2 regions of the Arthrobacter sp. Soil_C_49 genome follow, and region 2 is predicted to be linked to the other one. Evidence: predicted binding sites of a transcription regulator. Region 2 holds the regulator's gene; the other holds the start of a gene.
What was found. Region 2 encodes HrcA, which represses chaperone genes, less so after heat shock. Its sites were predicted from a motif close to TTNGCACTCGNNNNNNNCGAGTGCNAA; they were not measured.
Positions count from the first base shown of each region.

Region 1: the regulator HrcA is predicted to act here: its motif matches at 1,838-1,864, upstream of groL (chaperonin GroEL).

Region 1 is NZ_JBDGJZ010000016.1:78,144-85,738, forward strand. It holds gene groL (chaperonin GroEL) at 33-1,661, opposite strand; gene AC3A4Z_RS20040 (ABC transporter substrate-binding protein) at 1,942-3,222, opposite strand; gene AC3A4Z_RS20045 (cold-shock protein) at 3,219-3,425, opposite strand; gene AC3A4Z_RS20050 (LytR C-terminal domain-containing protein) at 3,606-4,244, opposite strand; gene AC3A4Z_RS20055 (DUF3263 domain-containing protein) at 4,296-4,625, opposite strand; gene AC3A4Z_RS20060 (uracil-DNA glycosylase) at 4,755-5,525, shown strand; gene AC3A4Z_RS20065 (siderophore-interacting protein) at 5,540-6,379, shown strand; gene AC3A4Z_RS20070 (threonine/serine exporter family protein) at 6,435-7,595, opposite strand, start outside.
Region 2 is NZ_JBDGJZ010000001.1:593,805-601,399, reverse strand. It holds gene hemW (radical SAM family heme chaperone HemW) at 1-698, shown strand, start outside; gene AC3A4Z_RS02800 (2'-5' RNA ligase family protein) at 747-1,280, opposite strand; gene AC3A4Z_RS02795 (DUF4870 domain-containing protein) at 1,333-1,752, opposite strand; gene AC3A4Z_RS02790 (DUF3097 domain-containing protein) at 1,870-2,718, opposite strand; gene hrcA (heat-inducible transcriptional repressor HrcA) at 2,894-3,907, shown strand; gene dnaJ (molecular chaperone DnaJ) at 3,990-5,117, shown strand; gene AC3A4Z_RS02775 (16S rRNA (uracil(1498)-N(3))-methyltransferase) at 5,120-5,902, shown strand; gene AC3A4Z_RS02770 (GerMN domain-containing protein) at 5,913-6,815, opposite strand; gene AC3A4Z_RS02765 (PhoH family protein) at 7,255-7,595, shown strand, end outside.

The DNA.
Region 1 (7,595 bases), on a different contig from region 2:
TATTTCGCGGGACCAGGTCCGGCAGGAAAGGCTTAGAAGCCGCCCATGCCGCCCATGTCGTCGCCGCCGCCAACCGGGGCAGCGTTCTTCTCGGGCTTGTCGGCCACAACTGCCTCGGTGGTGAGGAACAGGCCGGCGATGGAGGCCGCGTTCTGCAGTGCAGAGCGGGTCACCTTGACGGGATCGTTCACACCGGCAGCCAGCAGGTCGACGTACTCGCCGGTTGCGGCGTTCAAGCCGTGGCCGGCAGGCAGGCCGCGGACCTTGTCAACCACAACGCCCGGCTCCAGGCCGGCGTTGAAGGCGATCTGCTTCAGCGGGGCGTCGATGGCAACGCGGACGATGTTCGCACCGGTTGCTTCGTCACCGGACAGCTGCAGGTTGGCGAATGCCTTGGCACCGGCCTGGATGAGGGCCACGCCGCCACCGGCGACGATGCCTTCTTCAACAGCAGCCTTGGCGTTGCGCACTGCGTCTTCGATGCGGTGCTTGCGCTCCTTGAGCTCAACCTCGGTCGCGGCACCGGCCTTGATGACTGCAACGCCGCCGGCCAGCTTGGCCAGGCGCTCCTGCAGCTTCTCGCGGTCGTAGTCCGAATCGGAGTTCTCGATCTCGGCGCGGATCTGGGCAACGCGGCCGGCGATCTGGTCGGCGTCGCCCGCACCTTCGACGATGGTGGTCTCGTCCTTGGTGACAACAACCTTGCGTGCCTTGCCCAGGAGCTCCAGGCCGGCGTTCTCCAGCTTGAGGCCAACTTCTTCGGAGATGACCTGGCCACCGGTGAGGACAGCGATGTCGGCGAGCTGTGCCTTGCGGCGGTCACCGAAGCCCGGAGCCTTGACGGCGACAGACTTGAAGGTGCCGCGGATCTTGTTGACGATCAGGGTGGCCAGGGCCTCGCCCTCAATGTCTTCGGCGATGATCAGCAGCGGCTTGTTGGACTGCATGACCTTCTCGAGGACAGCAACCAGTTCCTTGACGTTGGAGATCTTGGAGTTGACGATCAGGATGTACGGATCCTCGAGGACCGTTTCCTGGCGCTCTGCGTCGGTGACGAAGTAGGCGGAGATGTAGCCCTTGTCGAAGCGCATGCCTTCGGTGAGCTCAAGCTCCAGGCCGAAGGTGTTGGACTCCTCGACCGTGATGACGCCTTCCTTGCCCACCTTGTCCAGGGCTTCGGCGATGAGGGCACCGATTTCCTCGTCACCGGCGGAGATGGATGCCGTAGCGGCGATCTCTTCCTTGGTTTCGATTTCCTTGGCGGAGTTCAGCAGTTCGGCGGTGACGGCCTCAACGGCCTTCTCGATGCCGCGCTTGAGGGACAGCGGGTCGGCGCCGGCAGCAACGTTGCGCAGGCCTTCCTTCACCAGTGCCTGTGCCAGCACGGTTGCCGTGGTGGTACCGTCGCCGGCGACGTCGTCCGTCTTCTTGGCAACTTCCTTGACCAGCTCGGCGCCGATCTTCTCGTAAGGATCGTCCAGCTCGATCTCCTTGGCGATGGAAACACCATCGTTGGTGATCGTGGGGGCGCCCCACTTCTTCTCGAGGACGACGTTGCGTCCACGCGGGCCGAGGGTGACCTTAACGGCGTCGGCGAGGATGTTCAGGCCCCGCTCAAGGCCGCGGCGTGCCTCTTCATCAAATGCAATGATCTTGGCCATAACGGCAGTAGTCCTTTCGGGACAGTCGTTAAGAATGAACCTTCGCTGCAGTGCCCGCGACGGACGATCCTTCACCTTCGGCCTCTGTATGCCTCCGGCTGGGGATCTCACTCCAGTTAGGTGTTTCTTCGCTCCTCGACCGGTGCAGCGCGCCGCGGGCCGGAACCAGCTTTGCTTTAGCAGTCGGTACGTCAGAGTGCTAACTCAATAATTAGCACTCCCCACGTGAGAGTGCAAGCGAATAAGACCCTGCTTTGTCCCGTTTAGCCGACGGCGAAGCTCAGCCCGCTGCCCGTCCGGCGGTCTCCCGGCCGCTGGGCGCCGGGTTGTTGTCAGCCCCGTAGGTATAGACGGTGAAGGTGGCGCTGGTGATGTCCCCGTTGGCGTCAAAGGCAACCGGGCCGGATTCGCCGTCGTAATTAATATCGGGGCGGGTCATCAGCCCCGCCCGGCAGTCCTTATAGGTGAGACAGGCTTCGGCAGCAGGTGTCCCGGAGGATCCTTCCACCGCTCCACCGGAGGCAGGAATGAGGTTGGCGGCGATGGAGCGACCCGCGTCATCCTGCGCGCGGGCGGCGGCGAGGGCAGCAACAGTTACGGCGTCGTAGGCCTCGGCGGCGAACGATACGTCCTTCAGGCCCGGGTCCACCGCGAGCAGCCTGGCCTGGAAGCCCGCATCGGGAAGCTGCCCGGCAACCACCGCGCGGGCGCCGTCGAGGGACTTGGCGGGCAGGCGGGAACCGTAGCGCGCGAAGGCGCCGTCGCTGAGGATGATCCGCTTCCCGTCCACGCCGGCATTGGCCAGTTCGGCCAGGGCGCCCTGGGCACCGTCTCGGGCGATGACAATAATGGCATCCGCGGCGGCCTTCTGCACGGCAGCGGCGGCGCTGCCCGCCCCGCCCGGCGTGAAACCGGCGGTAGCAGCCACTTTCATTCCGGCCTGTTCAGCAGCGGTGGCGACGGCGGCTGACACGTCAGTGCCATAGGAGCCTTCCTGGTGCAGCACCGCCACCGTGGCGGCGCCGGCGTCCTTGGCGAGCTTCACGAGGACGGGGCCCTGCGCGACGTCGGCAGCTGCGGTCCGGAAGTAGTAGCCGCCGCTGTTGGAGGTGCTGAGGCCGGCAGCCGTGTTGGCCGGTGAGATGAGCGGGGTCCGGGCGCGGGAGAGGATGTCGATGGCAGCGGCGGCGTGGCTGGAATCCGTGGGGCCGATGACAACGTCAGCCTTTGCGGCAACGAGTGCCTGGGCCTGCCCGGCCGCATCCTGCCCGGTTTCGGGAGGGAGGAGTTCCACCGGCTTGCCTTTGTGGCCGCCGGCGGTGTTAATCTCCTGCACGGCGAGCTTGACGGCAGCCAGCTGGGGTGCGTTCAGGAAGGCGTTGTCCCCGGTGCTGTCCAGGATCAGCCCGACCCGGAGGGTGCCGTCCCCGGACGCTTCCGCCGGTTCCACCCTCGCGTTGCCGGTGGCACCGGAGCAGGCGGTCAGGGTGAGGGTTGCGCAGGCGGCAGCTGTGATGAGCGCCCGGCGGATGGCCGCGGGACGGAGGAAAGTGCTGTTCACCCGGCCGGCCGGACGCTTTCGGCCTGCGGGCCCTTCTCGCCTTCGCCGACTTCCAACTCCACGCGCTGGCCTTCGTCGAGGGCCCGGTAGCCTTCGCCCTGGATGGCAGACCAGTGGACAAAGATGTCATCGCCCGTGCCGTCCACGGTGATGAAACCGTAGCCCTTTTCCGCGTTGAACCATTTGACGGTTCCCAGTGCCATGTCCGACCACTCTTTCCGTTGCGTCCGGGCGTCCACACCGCTGTGTTCGGGGTGGCCCGGACCGAACCTGAAAATCACTCTAGCCAACTCCCTGCCGGCGGGACGGGACGGCTCCGGGGCGGACGGCAATAGTTATTCAGGTGTAACAGCCGGGACGGCGTGCGCGGAACAAGGCGCTGTTTACCGGTAGCCGGGGCCCAGCACCACAACCAGGGGCACCTGGAATTCGGTGCTGTTCACCAGCGTGGGGATGCCGAGGAGCTCCGCCAGGGCCTGGGCGCTGGCGAGCTGGCCGGCGCCCGAATAGAAGATGATGGAGGTTTGCTGCGGCGAGCCGGCCCAGTTGCCCACCTGCCCCAGCGTCCAGCCGTCAGCCTGGAGCGTGCCGCCAACCCGGCTGGCCAGGCCTGCCGTGCCCGCGGCGTTGTAGACGGCAACGGGCTGCGCCTTGTTGATGACTGCCGGGGCGTCGGAAGACGCGCTCGGTTCGGGTTCGGGCTCGGCGCTGGGTTCCGGTTCAGCCGAGGCGGACGGCTGCGCCTCAGCGGAGGGGGATGCGTCCGGAGCCGCCGAGGGGGTGGAGCCGGTGCCGGCCAGCGGCGCTGCCTCCTGGCTGACTGACGCCTGGCTGCCGGCGGTGTTGAACCCGAGCTTGGGAAGGATCAGGAAGGACACCAGTCCGATGACCAGCGCGGCCACGCCTACCGCGAGGATCGGCCACAGCCGCACCCGGGTTGGGCCCGAAGCCGTACGGTGGACACCTTGTCGCGAAGCAGACTCCGGGACCTTGTCGAATTCATCGCGGGCGTATCTGGTCATGGTGGATGACATCCTTGTTGGTTTGCTGCTGGAGGGGACAGCGCGAGCTTCTTACGCGTCGGACCCCAGGCGCCGTGCGGTACGTGCACGCTGGCGCGACGTACGTAGTCTACGCAATCGCTTGACCAGCATGGGATCGTGGGCCAGCGCATCCTCGGTGTCAATGAGGGCATTCAGCAGCTGGTAGTAGTGCGTCGCGGAGAGGTCGAAGAGCTCCCGGATGGCCTGTTCCTTGGCGCCGGCGTACTTCCACCACTGCCGCTCCAGCGCCAGCATCTGCTGCTCCCGCTCGCTCAACGGCGAGTCACGGAGCGTGAAATCGGCCAGGAGCGGATGCCGTGGTTCCTGCTCCGGCAGGTGCTCCCGAGCTGGTTCCGCCACTGCACACTCCTCCTGCTGGTTGCGAAAATTGTCTGACCCCCATGGTACGGGCGAATAACACCAATGTCATTTGGAGCGACGGGCGGATCAGGCGCCGCGGACGGGGGCGGCCCCTGCAAGAATGGGACGGTGTTTGAATCAGATGCCCTGTTCGACCTGGCACCGGAACCGGCGGACACACTCGGTTTCACAGAACTTGCGGCGCTCCCGCTGGACGAGCTGATGGCCCCCGACTGGGCCGAAGCCCTGGCGGGGGTCGAAACGGAACTCCGCCAGGTGCTCGCCTTCCTTGCCGGCGAAGTGGCAGCGGGGCACCAGGTCCTGCCGGCGCCGTCGAACGTCCTGCGCGCCTTCCGGCAGCCGCTCGCGGACGTCAAGGTGCTGATTGTGGGGCAGGACCCCTACCCCACGCCCGGCCACGCGGTGGGACTGTCCTTTTCGGTAGCGCCGACCACGCGGCCCATTCCGCGCAGCCTTGCCAATATCTACCGCGAGCTTGAAGCGGACCTCGGAGTCCCTGCGCGGATGCACGGGGACCTGTCCGCCTGGGCCGACCAGGGCGTGCTGCTCCTGAACCGCGTCATGACGGTGCGGGCGGGGGCAGCCGGCTCGCACCGCGGCAAAGGCTGGGAGAAGATCACGACGGCGGCCGTCACCGCCGTCGCACGCCGGCGCCGTCCGGACGGGTCACGGCAGCCCCTCGTTGCCGTGCTGTGGGGCAAGGACGCGGAAAGCGTCCGGCCGCTCCTGGAGGGGGCTCCCGCCGTGGCGAGCGCCCACCCCAGCCCGCTGTCCGCGTCCCGCGGTTTCTTTGGCTCCCGGCCCTTCAGCCGCGTCAACGAACTCCTGCGCGGCCAGGGTGCGCCGGACGTAACCTGGGAACTCCCGCCAGTCCCTTAGCTTAGGCTTGCCTTATGAGCATTCTGCCCGCCGCCACCAGCGCCACCAAAAAAAGCCGTCCGCAGGTCAACCTCACCGTGGTCCGCAGGGAAGAACTGTCCCCGCACATGGTCCGGATCGTTGCCGGCGGGGACGGCTTCGCGGACTTCGCCAACAACGACTTTGTGGACCGGTACGTCAAGCTTGTTTTCCCGCAGCCGGGCATCGAGTACCCCTCCCCGCTGGATCTGTGGAGCATCCGGGAAACCATGCCGCGGGAACAGTGGCCCTTTACCCGGACCTACACCATCCGCTGGGTGGATGCTGCTGCACGCGAACTGGCCATCGACTTTGTAGTGCATGGGGACGAAGGACTGGCTGGTCCCTGGGCCGCGCAGGCACAGCCGGGCGACACCCTGACCTTCACCGGCCCGGGCGGCGCCTACAACCCCGCACCCGATGCTGACTGGTACCTCTTCGCCGGCGACGAGGCTGCGCTGCCGGCCATTGCGGCATGCCTGGAGTCATTGCCCCGGGAAGCCACCGGCCTGGCATTCCTTGAGGTGGATTCCGACGCCGACATCCAGGCGATCGCGGCCCCCGCCGGCGTGGAACTCCACTGGCTCACCCGCCACGGCGTCCCCGCCGGCGAGAGCGACCTCCTGGTCCAGGCCGTGGCGGACGCCGAGTGGCCCGGCGGCCGCGTTGACGTCTTCGCCCACGGCGAGCGCGGCTACATGAAGGCCCTCCGCGACGTCCTGTTCAAGCAGCGCGGCCTGGACCGCAAACAGGTCTCGCTTTCGGGCTATTGGGCCAAGGGCCGGGTGGAGGACGTGTTCCAGGCGGAGAAGAAGCTTCCGGTCGGCCAGATCTAGGCAGGGAATTCCAGCCGGGCGGCATGCTGCCGGGCAGGTAGCCGCCGTCCGGCGGTCAGCGGCGGCGGGCGCGGCGCCGCTCGTTGCTTGCCAGGCTCCTGGTCAGCGGCCGCGCAAGGGTGTCCCCCAGGACGATCCCGCCGGCCGTTCCGAGGACGATGGCTCCGGCGTTGAGCATCCCGCCGGCGCCGAGGAGGATCTCGGCTTCTTCGATGGTGAGCACGTACATGGACCGGAAGATCGTCAGGCCCGGCAGCAGGATCAGAGCTGCCGGCACAGCCACCACAAGCTGCGGCGCACCCATCCGCAGGGCAACCACACGGGCCAGCAAGCCGATCACCACGGCGGCGAGTGCGGGCGAGAACCGGTCTCCGACCCCCAGCTGGTTCGCTGCGAGCAGGACGAAGTAGCCGGCCACTCCCACCCCCGCCGTGGGCAGCAGCAGCTTCCAGGTGGTCTGTTCCGTAATCCCGATGGCCATCACGGCCACCGCCACGAAGAGCACCAGGACCCAGAGGTCGTAGGCAGGCGGGAACGTCTCCGTGACGTCGATCCGCTGCATGCCCGTCAGCTCCCCCACCACAAAGGCGACGGCGATGCCCGCCACGATGGCGCCGAACGTCAGCAGCGTTGACAGGAACCGGCCCGCAGCGGTGACGGGGAAGCCGTTGATTGCATCCTGCACGGAGGAGACGAGGCGTCCCGTGGGCAGGAGCAGGAGGATGCCGCCCACCACCACGATGGCCGGCGATGTTGTCAGCCCGAACTGCCACAGCACCAGCGCCAGCTGTGTCACCACAAACGAACAGCTGGCGGTGATGAAGAAGTCCGGCACCCGCCACCGGCCCAGTTGGCGGGCCAGCAGGCTGATGCCGATGTTGGCCGCAAACGCGATGGCCGAGGACACCGGTCCGCCGCCCAGGACGCCCACAAAAACGGCTGCAAAGGTCCCGAACGCCACCGTGACCAGCCACCGCGGGAACGGCTTGGGGCTGGTGATGGCCTCATCCAGCCGGCGGATGGCCTCGTCACGGCCCACTCCCCCGGCCACGATGTCCGTGACGAGCTGGTGGACCTTGGCCAGGCCCGCGTAGTTGTTGGTCCAGGAGCGGACCACGCGCAGCAGCGCGATGGGTGTCTGGTCCTTGGGAGCGTAGTTGATGCCGACGGACTGGTTGGTGATGTCCACTTCGATGTTCTTCAGTCCCAGCGCCGC
Region 2 (7,595 bases):
AGGTGGTCCGCTGGGCGCGGGAAGCAGGGCTTGCGGTAAGCCTGGACCTGATTTACGGGACCCCGGGGGAGTCCCTCGCGGATTGGCGCCACTCCCTGGAGACCGCGCTGTCCTACGAGCCCGACCACATCAGCGCCTACGCGCTGATCATTGAGGACGGCACCAAGCTGGCGGCCCAGATCCGCCGCGGCGAAGTTCCCGGCATTGACGACGACGACCACGCCGACAAGTATGAGCTGGCCGACCAGCTGATTACCGAAGCCGGCCTGGGCTGGTACGAGGTCAGCAACTGGGCCCGCACACCGGAGCAGGCCTGCCGGCACAACCTGGCCTACTGGCGTGGCGATGACTGGTGGGGGATCGGTCCCGGTGCGCACTCGCATGTGGGCGGTGTCCGCTGGTGGAACGTCAAACACCCCACCGCCTACGCCGGCCGCCTGGCCCAGGGCCTCTCACCTGCTGCCGGCCGGGAAACCCTGGACGCGGAAACGCGGAACGTGGAGCGCGTGATGCTCGAGGCGAGGCTGCACTCCGGGCTGGCGGTATCCGCGCTCGGTGCAGCCGGCAGGCACGAGGTGGCAGGCCTGATCGCGGACGGTCTGGTGGAGCCGGCGGCAGCCTTCCAGGGGCGGCTCGTCCTGACCCTCAAAGGCAGGCTGCTGGCCGACGCGGTGGTTCGCCGGGTCCTGCCGGACTGATCCGCCCCGCCGGCTTTGCGCAGGAGCCGCCACGCCGGTGGAACCTCGTCAGTCCTGGGGCGGCTGACCGCCCAGGCGGGTGATGGTCCGGGTGGTGCTGTCCCAGAGCCTGGCTTCGATGCATTGCCCTTCCGCCCGCACGTCCACGCAGTCCATGGCAGCCCCGAGCAGGTGGCCGGGAATCCGGCGTGCGAGCGTGACATGCGGGGTCCAGGAGCCAGGCATGGTATTGGCGAACGCCCCCGTGCTGAACCGGTGAAGGCCGGCATGAAGTTCCAGCAGGGCCTTGGACAGCACCACCAGCCGTGCCAGCACATACTTGCCCTGTTGAGATGGGAAAACCACGACGCCGGAGAACCGGGCCTCGACGGGCAGCTCGGCCCACACATCCTGGGCATCGGCATCCAACAACAGGCTGTTGCCCGCGGCCAGCGTGATGTGGGGGCGGTTGCTTGGGGCTGTATGCGAGGCGAGGCTTGGCAGGCCGGCGTCAGCGAGCCTGGCCCAATCGGACCGGATCAGGGCATCCAGGGAGCCATCGAAGGTTAACTCGATGCTGCGCATGCACCCGGGTGGGCCCACGCCGGCAGGGTTCCCTGGCCGAAGCGAAGCGAGGCTAGGGTGCCGGTGGGGATTACTTGATCCAGCGGAGGTTGTACTGGTACCGGTACGGCTGGCCGCGGTTCACGCGGATGCCGGCCGCCACCGAGAAGCAGGTCAGCGCGATCCAGATCAGTGTGGCGACCACGGCAAAGATGTTGCCCACCACAGGCACGAACACCAGGATATTGGCCACCACAGCGGCGATGGTGGGAGGCAGGCTGAAGTTCAGCGCCTCCTTGGACTCCTGGGCGGTAAAAGGGCCGCGGTCACGGAAGATCAAGTAGATCAGGAGCGCAGGAACGCAGCCCAGGATCCCGCCGAAGTGCGAGAGCGTAGCCCACTGCCTGTCCTCGCTGGCCGTCAGGGGCAGGGCATTCGCCGGGACGCCATGGTACTCCGAACGGCCCTGGCCGCCCTGGCTGTCCCTGTGATCGCGTGCGTTTTCTGCCACAGTCTGTTCCTTCGAAAGTGCAATGCTGCCGACTAAGAATGCCAATATCTGCTGCGGCGCCGCCATCGGCAGATACCGCAGTACCAAGAATACTTGGTGCAGGCGTCCGCGCCTGCCCTAAGGGACCGTGAGGAAATCGATCACTTCCTCCACCCGGCCCAGCAACGACGCTTCCAGGTCCGCGTAGGTGCGGACCGCGCCCAGCAGTTTCTGCCATCCCAGCCCGATGTCTTCCTTGGTGGAGTGCGGCCAGCCGAATGCCCTGAGGATACCGGTCTTCCAGTCCTGACCGCGGGGCACTTCAGGCCACGTCTCAATACCCAGGACGGCCGGACGGATCGCCTGCCACACGTCCACGTAGGGGTGGCCGACAATCAGGACGTTGCCGGCAGCTCCGGGGGATGCCATCACGGCATCGGCAATGCGCGACTCCTTGGAGTCGGGCACCAGGTGGTCCACCAGCACGCCCAGGCGCCGGCCGGGACCGGGATTGAAGCCGGCAACGGCCGCGGCCAGGTCATCAATGCCGTGCAGGGGCTCGACGACGATGCCCTCCACTCGGAGGTCGTCTCCCCAGACCTTTTCCACCAGTTCGGCGTCGTGCTTTCCCTCCACCCAGATGCGGCTCGCCTTGGCCACCTGCGCGCGCTGCCCGGCCACCCGCACCGAACCGGACGCTGTCCGCCCGGCGGCCGGGCCGCCGGCCTGCTTGGGTGCTGGCGGCATTAGCCGGATCGGCTGGCCTTCCAGGAGGAAACCGAAGCCCAGCCGGAAGGACCGCGACTTGCCCCGGCGGTCCTCCAGGGCCACCACATGCATGCCGCCCGATTTTTCCACCCGGGTGACCGCCCCGACCCAGCCGGACTGGACCTCCTCCAGCACCATTCCCCGCTCTGCCGGCACTTCGGGCAGTTGCGTCCGTGCGGGCGCGGTCAGGTCCTGGGCTCCCCAGTTCTGGTATTGCATGGATGAACTCCGCTTCGTGCTGGATCCGGGCCCGGAATTTCGCCCGGAGCGGTACCAATGCTAACAACGGGGCGAGTCATAATAGACTGTTAGCACTTAGGCATGTCGAGTGCTAACCCCTGTGAGGTACGGTGCGGGCGGAACGGCTGCCCTGATCCCTGGATGGAGGTGGAGTGTGAGCGAGCCGCGCAAGCTTGAAGTACTGCGGGCCATCGTGGAGGACTACGTCCACTCGCGCGAGCCCGTCGGGTCCAAGGCCCTGGTGGAACGGCACCATCTTGGTGTCTCCAGCGCCACCATTCGCAATGACATGGCCGCGCTTGAGGACGAAGGGCTGATCACGGCCCCGCACACCAGCGCAGGCCGGATTCCCACGGACAAGGGCTACCGGCTCTTCGTGGACCAGATTTCCGCGGTCAAACCTCTGTCCCAGGCAGAGCGGCGTGCCATCCAGTCGCTCCTGGAAGGCGCCGATGATCTCGACGACGTCCTGGAGCGCACGGTCCGGCTGCTGTCCCAGCTGACCAACCAGGTGGCGGTGGTCCAGTACCCGCACCTCAACCGCGCACTGGTCCGCCATATTGAATTCGTCCTCCTGGCGCCGCGGAAGGTGCTGGTGGTGCTGATCGCCAACAGCGGCAAAGTGGAGCAGCGGGTCATCGACGTCGGGCAGGACATGGGCGATGACGTCCTGGCCACGCTGCGCACGCATTTCCTGGCATCCCTCGGCGGGACGGCACTGAGCCAGCTCACGCAGTCCCTGCCCGGAGTGGTGTCCGGCGCCGCTCCCGCGCAGCGGCAGGCAGCCCAGGCGCTGGCGCACGGACTGGAAGCCCTGGCCCACAACAGCCGCGAGGACCGCATGGTGATGGCCGGTACAGCCAACCTTGCCCGTTCCAACGTGGATTTTCCGCTCAGCATCGGACCTGTGCTGGAGGCGCTGGAGGAACAGGTGGTGATGCTGCGGCTCCTGAGCGAGATGGCGCAGGACCACCGGGGCGTGGCCGTCAGCATCGGCCGCGAGAACCCGTATGACGGGCTGGCGGAGGCTTCGGTGGTCGCCACGGGATACGGGCCGGACAGCGTCGCGAAGATCGGCATCCTGGGGCCCACCAGGATGGACTATCCCACCACGATGGCCGCGGTCAGGGCCGTCGCCCGGTACCTGTCACGGATTTTGGGACCCTGACCCGCGCCGTCCGGCTCCCAGCCAAGAACAGTAGCGCCGGCAGTACAGCTGCAGGCAAAACAACAAGGAAGAGATACGAACTTTGAGCAGCCACTACGAAGTCCTTGGAGTCTCACCGGATGCTACCGGGGAAGAGATCAAGAAGGCCTACCGCAAGCTGGCCCGCACCCTCCACCCCGACGTAAATCCCGGTGAGGACGTTGCAGACCGCTTCAAGGCCGTGACCCACGCCTACGAAGTTCTCTCCGATCCGCAGAAGCGCCGGGTGTACGACACCACGGGCAACGAGAACGGCACGGACAACGGATTCGGCGGCGGGGCGTACGCAGGCCAGGGCTTCGCCTTCCAGGACATCTTCGACACGTTCTTCGGTGCCGGCGGTTCCACCGGCCCCGCATCGCGGGTCCGGCGCGGCCAGGACGCGCTCATCAGCGTCCGGATCGAACTGCGCGACGCCGTGTTCGGCGTCAACAAGAAGCTTGAAGTGGATACCGCAGTAGTCTGCCCCACCTGCGAGGGCTCGTGCTGCCGGCCGGGCACCCACCCCGAGCGCTGCGATATCTGCGGCGGCAGCGGCCAGGTCCAGCGCGCGGTCCGGTCCATCCTGGGCCAGGTGATGACGGCGGCCCCGTGCGGCACCTGCGAAGGTTTCGGAACTGTCATCAAGGACCCCTGCAACGAGTGCAACGGGCAGGGCCGCATCCGCAGCCGCCGTTCGCTGACCATTAAGGTTCCCGCCGGTGTGGCCACCGGCACCCGCATCCAGCTCTCCGGCCAGGGCGAGGCCGGTCCTGCCGGCGGCCCCGCAGGTGACCTGTACGTTGAAATCCGGGTCAACAACGACGCCACGTACGTCCGCGAAGGCGACGACCTGCACGCCACCTTGAACATCCCCATGACTGCAGCCGCGCTGGGAACCGACGTCACCCTGGAAACCTTCGACGGTCCCCAGGACATCGACGTCAAGGCAGGAACCCAGTCCGGCGAGATCATCACCCTGCGCGGGCTGGGCGTCACCCACCTGCGCGGGTACGGCCGAGGTGACCTGAAGGTCCACCTGCAGGTGGAGACGCCGGCCAAGCTGGACGCGGCCCAGGAAGACCTGCTGCGCCAGCTCGCCAAGCTGCGCGGGGAGCAGATCACGGAGGGCAAGCTGGCCGCCAGCGGCGGCATGTTCGCCAAGCTCCGGGACCGGTTCGGTAACCTGTAGCGGTGAGCAACCCCGTCTTTTTCACGGCGTCCGGGTCCCTGGACCGGATGGTACCGGAAGGGCGCTTTGTCCTCGAGGGACTCGAGGCCCGGCACGCGGTGACCGTCAAACGGCTGGCTCCCGGTGAGCCCGTGGACATCGTCGATGGCGCTGGTACCCGGATGAGCGGCACAGTTGTTTCCGCTTCCCCGGCCGGCCTCGAGGTCGAATGCTCGTCCATCGGCGTTGAGGACCGGCCGGGTGTCAGGCTGGTGCTGGTCCAGGCCCTGGCCAAGGGCGACCGTGATGAACTGGCCATCGAAACCGCCACCGAACTGGGGATTGACGCCGTCATCCCGTGGCAGTCCGAACGGTCCATCGTGCGCTGGAAGGGGGACCGGGCGGCCAAGGCCCACGCAAAGTGGCAGTCTGTGGTGACCGCGGCCGCCAAACAGGCCCGGCGCGCCTGGATCCCGGAGGTGCGTGCCGCCGTCGACACCGCCGGTCTCGCCGCTGCTGTCCAGGCCGCCGACCTCGCCGTGATCCTGCACGAGGACGCCGTGCGTCCCCTGCGGATGGTCCTGGAATCGTGGCTCCCGACTGATGCTCCTGAAGGTCCGCGGGAAATACTCCTCATCGTCGGCCCCGAGGGCGGCATCAGCCAGCGCGAGGTGACAAAACTGTGCGGCCAGGGCGCCGTGACCGCCCTGTTGGGACACCATGTGCTGCGCTCATCGACTGCCGGTCCCGCCGCCGTCGTCCTCGCCAGCGACATCCTCGGGCGCTGGGCGGCCCCGGCAGCCTGAGGCCGCCCGGCTAGCGGACTTTGAATCCCCGGGTGTCTTCGGTGCCGTCCTGCTGGCCGTCGGGGTTCGAGGTTTGCGCCACGCGCAGCTCATAGTCCCCGGCGGGCAAGGTCAGCGCCAGCGTAAAGACCCCGGCCTGGGCAGGGTCCGATGCCGCGGTTGTTTCGCCTGTCAGGAACGGCGCCTTGTTTCCGTTTTCCTCGGCGCGCAGGATCTGCCAGCGGAGCTTGCCGCCCGCAGCAGTGCTCCGGCCGGTGATCTTGACGCTTCCGTCCGCCACCTCAACGTTCTCCTGCGGATCGATGATCCATACCGGGGCCACGAGTCCTGCCGTGCGGGCCATAAGGGACCCCAGCTGGACGTGGTTGAACGCCATGTAGTCGGTGTGCCCGTCCACCAGGATGCGTACGCGGATCTGCTGGCCGGAGTCGATCAGGCCGGAACTGGCCGCAGCCGCGGTGGCCGTGTACACCAGTTGCTGGATGGCCCGGGCCGCCATCTCGGCGTCCAGGTTGCTGTTGAAGGCGTCCTCTGACACGTCAACAGTGATGACGTCCTTGCCGGAAATCGACGTCGCCAATTCCTTGGGGTTCTGCCATGGGGTGAAGAAGTCCGGGTCCAGGGGCTTATCGGACATCATGGCGCGCAGGGCGCGGGTGACGGGGTTTTCCTGCTCCGGAACATCCCGGAACTCGCGGTAGAGGAAAACGTTGCTGTTGCTCCGGCCGATCCAATAGACCGGTGCCTTGTTGGAGGACTGGGTGGTTTCCAGGGGCGCGCTGGTGGACGGGGCCCCGGACACGCTGCCCGAAGCCGCGGGACTTGTGGCAAGGGCGCCGGTGGGGGCCGGGTCCGGTTCAGCAATGCAGCCGGTGAGGACAGGGGCCGCAGCCAGAAGCCCGGCAAGAAGCATCGAACGGGCACCGTTCAAGACTCTTCCGGCCCGGCGGGGCCCTGCGGTTTCCGGCAAGGTGATTGCCTGTCCTTTCCTGGTTGAATAGGCCGATCCCCGGTCAGCCCCGGTGCTTCATCGGCACCCTGGATTTCCAGCATTGCACAGCCCCGGCGGACCAATGCCGCTGAAGGAGCCCGGCCCGGCAACTGCAACGGGAACGATATGAGGCCGATATGAAGTTGATACCTAATGACGCCGGACTGCCGGAAGGCCGGTCCGGCGTTCGCTGTCAGCGTCAGGGATCCGGCCTGGGCATCCTGCCCGGCTATGGGGCCGGCTCTGCCCGCTGGCGTAAGATGGAGGGTACCGCTGAGACGCAACGGGGACAGCCCGCCGCGGATCAGCCAGCAGCTACTCTTTCGAGATCGAGGGGATCACGGGCCCGCGGGCCAACACCATGACTGAATCAGCTAACGGAAAGCGCAGGCTTGTCACCGGCGAAGGCGCCGCGGGGGAATTTCCCCATACACTCCCTGGCGTCCGCACCGAAGTAGTCCTCTTCGACAATTCCGACCAGATGGTTCAATCCCTCGGCAGCCATGATGAAGCGCTGCGGTTCATTGAAGAGCAGTTCCCCGATGTGAACTTCCACGTCCGAGGAAACGAGCTTTCCATCAGCGGACCGGCCACGGACGTGCCGAGGATCATGCGGCTCCTCCACGAGGTCCGGGGACTTGTGGCACGCGGCACGGTCATCAGCCCGGCAGTGCTCCAGCAGCTCGTGGCCCTGCTCCGCAC